DNA from 2 places in the Novacetimonas hansenii genome. Region 1 is predicted to be linked to the other one. Evidence: riboswitches for the same ligand, from Rfam matches in the RefSeq annotation. Region 1 holds a riboswitch; the other holds the start of a gene.
What was found. A riboswitch is a leader RNA that binds a small molecule or an ion and turns the genes downstream of it on or off. The one in region 1 is predicted to bind S-adenosylmethionine.

Region 1 (3,389 bases):
CTTCCCAATGGGTTGCTTTCAAATCGCCTTCTGGAAAAGGTAAAAGTCCCGGGGGATGCTTTTCCCACACAGTACTGCCCGTGTGACGTTTCCAAAAAATCTTTGCCCGGAACACTATAATCCCGTGGGCTGTTAGAGACTGTTTGAAAAGTAAGTCTCAATAACATCCTGAAATCATAAAGGTTTTTGGTGAAGCTTTTTCCAAAAAGCTTCGAAAGACGCCGCTTTTTAAAAAAAAGGCAGCACCCAAAAACTTTTCGTGTTTTTTATCAGTGAGTTGTTTTCAAACGCTCTCTTAACCCTGCGTTGCAAACCGCGCCTGAAGCGGATGCGCCTTCCGCCACCATGGCCTGGCGGCCATCATCGCAGGCGTTTCGAAGCAGCGTCTTTTGACGTTTTGCAGGACAGGATTTCCTGAGAAATATCTATTTCTCAATATTCTGGTGAAGATCACCTTCCCCCAGAGGGGAAAAGCGCGGCGCGCCATCGACCTGTTCCATCCACATATCCAGCGGACGGACCCAGTAATCGCCCCGCGCCTCGCTGCGGTAGGTGACGAGCCATTCTTCCGTCTCGCTGTGGCGACCGACACAGATGACGGTATAAAGCCCGCCCTTGTAATGCCGGTAAGGCCCCGGCCGGGGATGGGAGGGTGCAACCATTTTCATCCTGTCTCCTTCATTGCATCATGAAACGGGCGGTCCATGCCCTTGGCCGGGCTGCCCCTTCATGACCTGAACACGGAGATATCCGCCGCATGTTCCGCCCGTCCAGCCCCTGCCTGCCCCCTTCCGCCCCACGCACCGGCCAGTGGCGTTGCGCATTGCGGGGCCTACGGGCCGTAATGGTGGCGATGGCCGTGTGCCCATGGCCCATCATGGGCGCGCATGCCGGGCCGGATCGCGGGGCGACGGTCATACTGGCACAGCATCCGGGAACGGAACTCGACCGGCAGGCCCATCTGCTGCAGGCACAGGATCTGGGGGATGCACATGCCCGTGGCGAACATCCCGTCGTCCTGACGGCATCGGGCCCCCTGTCGGACCATCCGGGGGACATGGCCCTGTTCGTACAGTTACAATCACCCAGCCTGTGCGGGTCCGCCGGCTGTTCCACGTCCGTTTTCCTGCGCCGGGGCACGCGCTGGACGCAGGTTCTCGATTCGCTCAGCGGTCCGGTAAGGATCATGCCACAGGCACATGGCGGCATGCATGATCTGGTGGTCGATGACGGCGATCGCTGGATCTGGAACGGGACAACCTATGCCGACACGCAGGCGACATCGGCCCCGTCCGCAACGGCGCAATAACGCATAAACAGATTTTATCGGAAGATATCATGGAGCGGGTGAAGGGAATCGAACCCTCGTATGCAGCTTGGGAAGCTGCCGTTCTACCATTGAACTACACCCGCTTGCTGCCCCTCCTATAGCGGAGGGGAAGGCCCAATGCAATCGTTCCCACGGACCTGCGTGCGACAGGGCCGCTGCCCACCCCCGACAGTTGACGAGCGTGGGTACAATCCGCAATAACCATGCCTGTTTCCGCACCCGGCCACGGGGCGGGGCCCTCGTGATTTGATTCGGCCGGCTTGCGGCGAGGTTAAACAGACGCGCTAAAGAGGCCTGATGCCGCCACAAGGCGCTGGTGTCATGGTTTCCACGGTCGGACGATTCATTGCCGAAGGAAGCTCTGTCCCGGATATTCCTGCCCTTTTCTTCCGGTCCGGGCCTTTGCCTTTCGGTGTTTCTGACGATTTTCTGGTTTGGGAATCCTGACGATCATGACTGAGAACTCCACCCCTTCAGAATGGCGCGCAGCCACCCGCCTGCTTCACGCGGGCGAGGAACGCACCCCCTATGGTGAAACGAGCGAGGCGCTGTTCCTGACGTCGGGCTTTGTCTATGACAACGCCGAACAGGCAGAGGCAACCTTTCTTGGGGATGTGGCGCATTACCAGTACAGCCGCATCACCAACCCCACCGTAACCGCGCTGGAACGCCGCCTTGCAGTGCTGGAAGGCGCAGAAGACTGCGTCACCACCTCCACCGGGATGGGGGCGGTCTCCTCCGCGCTGCTGGCACAGGTGCGGGCGGGTGAACGGGTTGTCGCCTCACGCGCGCTGTTTGGGTCATGCCACTGGATCGTTGCCGAACTGCTGCCGCGTTACGGGGTGGAAACGGTATTTGTCGATGGCGCGGACCACGCCGCCTGGGCCGAAGCCCTGTCAAAGCCGACAAGTGCCGTACTGCTCGAAAGCCCGTCGAACCCGATGCTCGACATCGTGGATATCCGCGCCATCTGTAACCTTGCGCACAAGGCCGGGGCGCTGGTGGTGGTCGATAACGTCTTTGCCACCCCGCTCTATCAAAAGCCGCTGGAACTGGGTGCGGATATCGTTGTCTATTCATGCACCAAACATATCGACGGGCAGGGCCGCACCCTGGGTGGCGCGGTGCTGGGGCGCAAGGAATGGCTTGATGACGTGCTGCGCCCGTTCGTGCGCAATACCGGCAATACGCTGTCGCCGTTCAATGCGTGGGTCATGCTCAAGAGCATGGAGACATTGTCGCTGCGCGTTGACGCCATGACGGCAAATGCAGGCAAGGTCGCAGACTTCCTCGCCTCTGCCCCGCAGATCCTGCGGGTGTTCTATCCCGGTCGCACCGATCACCCGCAACACGCACTCGCCATGCAGCAGATGAGCGCGGGTTCCACCCTGGTCGCGTTCGAAGTCGCGGGCGGCAAGGAAGGCGCCTTTGCCTTCATGAACGCGCTGCGCCTGATCAGCATTTCCAACAACCTTGGCGATGCCCGTTCACTGGTGACACATCCCGCCACCACCACGCACATGAAAATCGGGCCAGAGGAACGCGCGCGTCTGGGCATTACCGATGGCGTGATCCGCTTTTCCGTCGGACTGGAAGATGCGGAGGACCTGATTGACGACCTGCGTCGCGGCCTGAGCGCCGTCGCCGCGCGCTGATCCACAGCCCGGAGCACCTTATGGCCAATAAGAACAAGCCGTACCCCCCGCCCCCTGGACATGACCCCGAATCCGCCCTTGCAAGCGCCATCGAGAACACCCCGTGTTACGAGGCACGCACCGGTGACGTGCGGGTGCTGGTGCAGACATTCTGGCTGGATGACCAGTCGGAACCGGAGGAGCGACGGTTTGTCTGGGCCTATCGCATCCGGGTGGAAAACCATGGCGACAGTGCGATCCAGCTTTTGCGGCGCAGCTGGCATATTACCGACGGGCAGGGCCGGGTGGAGCATGTGCAGGGCGACGGGGTCGTGGGGGAACAGCCCGTGATCGACGCGGATGGCTGTTTTGAGTACATGTCCGGCGCCGCGCTGGAAACGCCGACGGGGTTCATGGGGGGAACC
Region 2 (3,389 bases), 190 kb from region 1:
TGGTGAAGCTTTTTCCAAAAAGCTTCGAAAGACGCCGCCTTTTTGAAAAAAAGGCAGCACCCAAAAACTTTTCTTGTTTTTTTATTAAGTAATTGTTTTTAAATAATCTCTTATGAAAATATAGTTTTATGTTTTTCATGATTGACGCAATGTTGTTGCGTAAAAAACCCCGATCCGACAGCCTGCCTGTGCGACATGGGCAGGGCGGATATTGCCCGGTGCCGCCTGTTTGCAAAAGGGCGCCACCGGGCAATGTGGGGCATGGCCCTTTACGCCGGGCCTGCGGCAATGGCCTGACGGACACGCGCGGGGCTGGCATGGGGGCGGCCGATGCGCGTGATGTCGAATGGCGTGGTCTGGTAAATGCGGTTGATCCAGTTCCCCGCCAGCAGATGCGCATGGCTGCGCCAGCGGTTGATCGGCGCGCGGGTGGGGTCATCTTCGGGGAAGTAATCGTAGGGCACGCCGACATCCATCCCGGCCGCGATATCGCGGAAATATTCATCGGCGAGCGAGGTGGAGTCATATTCCAGATGGTTGAACATGTGCAGCGAATGGTGCGACGGGTCATCAAGCAGGCACAGCCCCGTCTGCGCGCTTTCGGCCAGTACGGCCATGCCGCTGTGGGCGGGGATGTCGGCGCGCCGCACCTCTGTCCAGCGCGAAACCGGGACGCAGACATCATCGGAAAACCCGACCAGATACGGCGATGCAGGCACCAGCACGCGATGGCCGTACACCCCGAACGCCTTTTGCGGCAGGCAGTGTTTGGGCATGCCGTGGAAATGATGCACCGCCGCCTGCGCCGCCCAGCAGATATTGAGACATCGATGCACGTTCGTCTGTGTCCAGTCGAAGACCCGGCGCAGTTCGTCCCAGTATGTGACATCGGAAAATGACAGCCGCTCCACCGGGGCGCCGGTGATGATGAACCCGTCGAAACGTTCGGTGCGCACATCTTCCCACGCGCGATAGAACGACGTCATGTGATCGGCAGAGGTATGGCGTGGGATATGGCCGCCAATCCGCACCAGCGTCAGTTCGACCTGCAACGGCGTTGCGCCAATCAGGCGGGCGATCTGCGTTTCGGTGCAGATCTTGTTGGGCATGAGGTTCAGAAGACCGATCCGCAGCGGGCGCACATCCTGACGGATGGCGTCGGCCTCGCCCATGACCATGACGCCTTCACCCTCCAGCGTGGTGCGGGCGGGCAGGTCGTCGGGAATCTTGATTGGCATTTTACGTCCGTTCTCCAACTTCTTGGTTGGGACAGACGCATGTGGCTTGATCCGTTTGGTTGCCGGGTCCGGCCACATCCTTCCTTGCGGAAGCGCCACCTTGCCCGGAATGGCAGGTTGGCGTTGGGCGTCGCCCCAACTCCTGATGCTGCGATCCTTCTATGCCTGGTCGTGTGGTATTTCAAGCCCGAAAAGCATTCTCCCCACCCTGTGAAGCCGTGACCTGCGGGCGCGCAGGACCCCGGCGGCGGTTGTGTTGGGGAACAACGTGCTGATAAACAAGGTGAAAGCCACCCTCTGCCACCGTGTTTTCAAAAAATCCGCTCCCCCGCCCCGCCCCTTGGGCACGCAGGCCGGGCAGGGCCGGGCAGGGCAGGGCAGGGTAGGGGGCCGTGCAGTCAGTCGTCGGTCTGCACGCGTTCGCGCACGACGCGCCGTGCGGCATGTTCCGCACCCAGCCGGTCGCCACGCCCGAACAGCTTCTGTCGCAATGTGCCGGGAGGGTACGCCGTCCTGTAACGCCCGCGCCGTTGCAGTTCGGGGATGACCAGATCCACGATGTCCTCGAACGTTTCCGGTGCGACGGCATAGGCAAGGTTGAAGCCGTCAATGCCGGTCTGCGCCACCCATGCCTCCATCTGGTCCGCGATTTCGGCGGGGCTGCCCACGATGGTCGGCCCCATTCCGCCGATCGCCGCATGCCGCGCCAGTTCCCCCACCGTCCATACCCGTTCGGGGTCCATGACCGTCAGGCTGTCGATGGCGGAATGGATCGCATCATTGCGGACATGGCGCACGGGCGCATCGAGCGCATATTGCGAAAAATCCACCCCCGTCCATCCCGACAGCAGCGCAAGCGCGCCTTCGGTGCTGATATAGCGCTGGTATTCATTGTATTTGAACACCGCCTCTTCATGCGTGGGCGCGGTAATGACCGTCAGCAGCGCAAAGACCAGCGGTTCCCCCGGTGCCCGCCCGGCGCGCCGGGCGCGTTCGCGGATGCCCGTTGTGGTCTGGCGCACCACCTCGCGCGATGGCCCGGCGATGAAGACGCATTCCGCATGTGTCGCCGCGAATTCCTGCCCCCGTGGCGACGCCCCCGCCTGAAACAGGACCGGCGTGCGCTGTGGCGAGGGTTCGCACAGGTGGATCGCATCGACGCTGAGGTATTTTCCCTCATGCCGGATGCGATGTACCTTGGACGGATCGGTAAAGACACCACTGGCGCGGTCACGCAGCACCGCTCCGTCCTCCCAGCTTCCTTCCCACAGGCCATAGACCGCCTGCATGTATTCATCCGCGATGTCATATCGCGTGTCGTGCCCGTGCTGTCGCGCCTGTCCCGTGCCGCGCGCCGCGCTGTTGAGGTATCCGGTGACGATGTTCCACCCCACCCGCCCGTCCGTCAGGTGATCCAGTGTGGACATCCGCCGTGCGAAGGGGAAGGGATGTTCATAGGACAGCGTGCATGTCACGCCAAAGCCAAGGTTGCGCGTCACCGCCGCCATGGCGGGCACCAGCATTGCCGGGTCATTCACCGGCACCTGCGATGCATTGCGCAACGCCGCGTCGGGCGATGCGCCATACACGTCATAAACACCCAGCACATCAGCCAGAAACAGCGTATCGAACAGCCCGCGTTCAAGCAGCCGCGCAAGCTCGATCCAGTAGGACAGGGTGTTGTACTGTGCGGAACGGTCGCGCGGATGCCGCCACAGGCCGCTGGCCTGATGGGAGACACAGTTCATGTCGAACGCGTTAAGGCGTATTTCCTTCATGTCAGGCCCCCTGTGGCCAAGGATTGGGTCATAAGAGTTTCCGCAATGCCGTGTTCCTTGAAAAACACGGCATATTCATATGTTTTTTCCAAAAACCATCGTTCAGGCGCCGGCCACCCGGCACCTGATCCGTCAGTCAAAGCCCATCGACACACCGGCAAACACGCCAAACCCGTCACCGGGCTGCATGACCGAAAGCTGCTTGCCCGCGGACTGGTATCCCGGCACGACAATGGCGGCATAATGCTTGTTCGCAAGGTTGTTGAAGCTGAGGAAGACTTCGCGATGCTTGCGCGGCCAGGCATAGCCGATATTGGCGTTATAGATGTGATAGGACGGTGCGAAATACGTCATGTCATATGACGCCCCGACC

Region 2: it holds a riboswitch for S-adenosylmethionine, as region 1 does, so the genes downstream of both, IFJ82_RS03130 (homoserine O-succinyltransferase) here and metZ (O-succinylhomoserine sulfhydrylase) in region 1, are expected to answer to the same signal.

What each region holds. Positions count from the first base shown of each region.
Region 1 is NZ_CP062147.1:903,682-907,070, reverse strand. It holds gene IFJ82_RS03875 (DUF1653 domain-containing protein) at 426-668, opposite strand; gene IFJ82_RS03870 (hypothetical protein) at 758-1,309, shown strand; tRNA gene IFJ82_RS03865 (tRNA-Gly) at 1,340-1,413, opposite strand; SAM riboswitch at 1,559-1,639, shown strand; gene metZ (O-succinylhomoserine sulfhydrylase) at 1,783-2,985, shown strand; gene apaG (Co2+/Mg2+ efflux protein ApaG) at 3,075-3,389, shown strand, end outside.
Region 2 is NZ_CP062147.1:716,773-720,161, forward strand. It holds gene IFJ82_RS03130 (homoserine O-succinyltransferase) at 270-1,238, opposite strand; SAM-I-IV-variant riboswitch at 1,284-1,392, opposite strand; gene IFJ82_RS03135 (LLM class flavin-dependent oxidoreductase) at 1,637-3,016, opposite strand; gene IFJ82_RS03140 (TonB-dependent receptor domain-containing protein) at 3,149-3,389, opposite strand, start outside.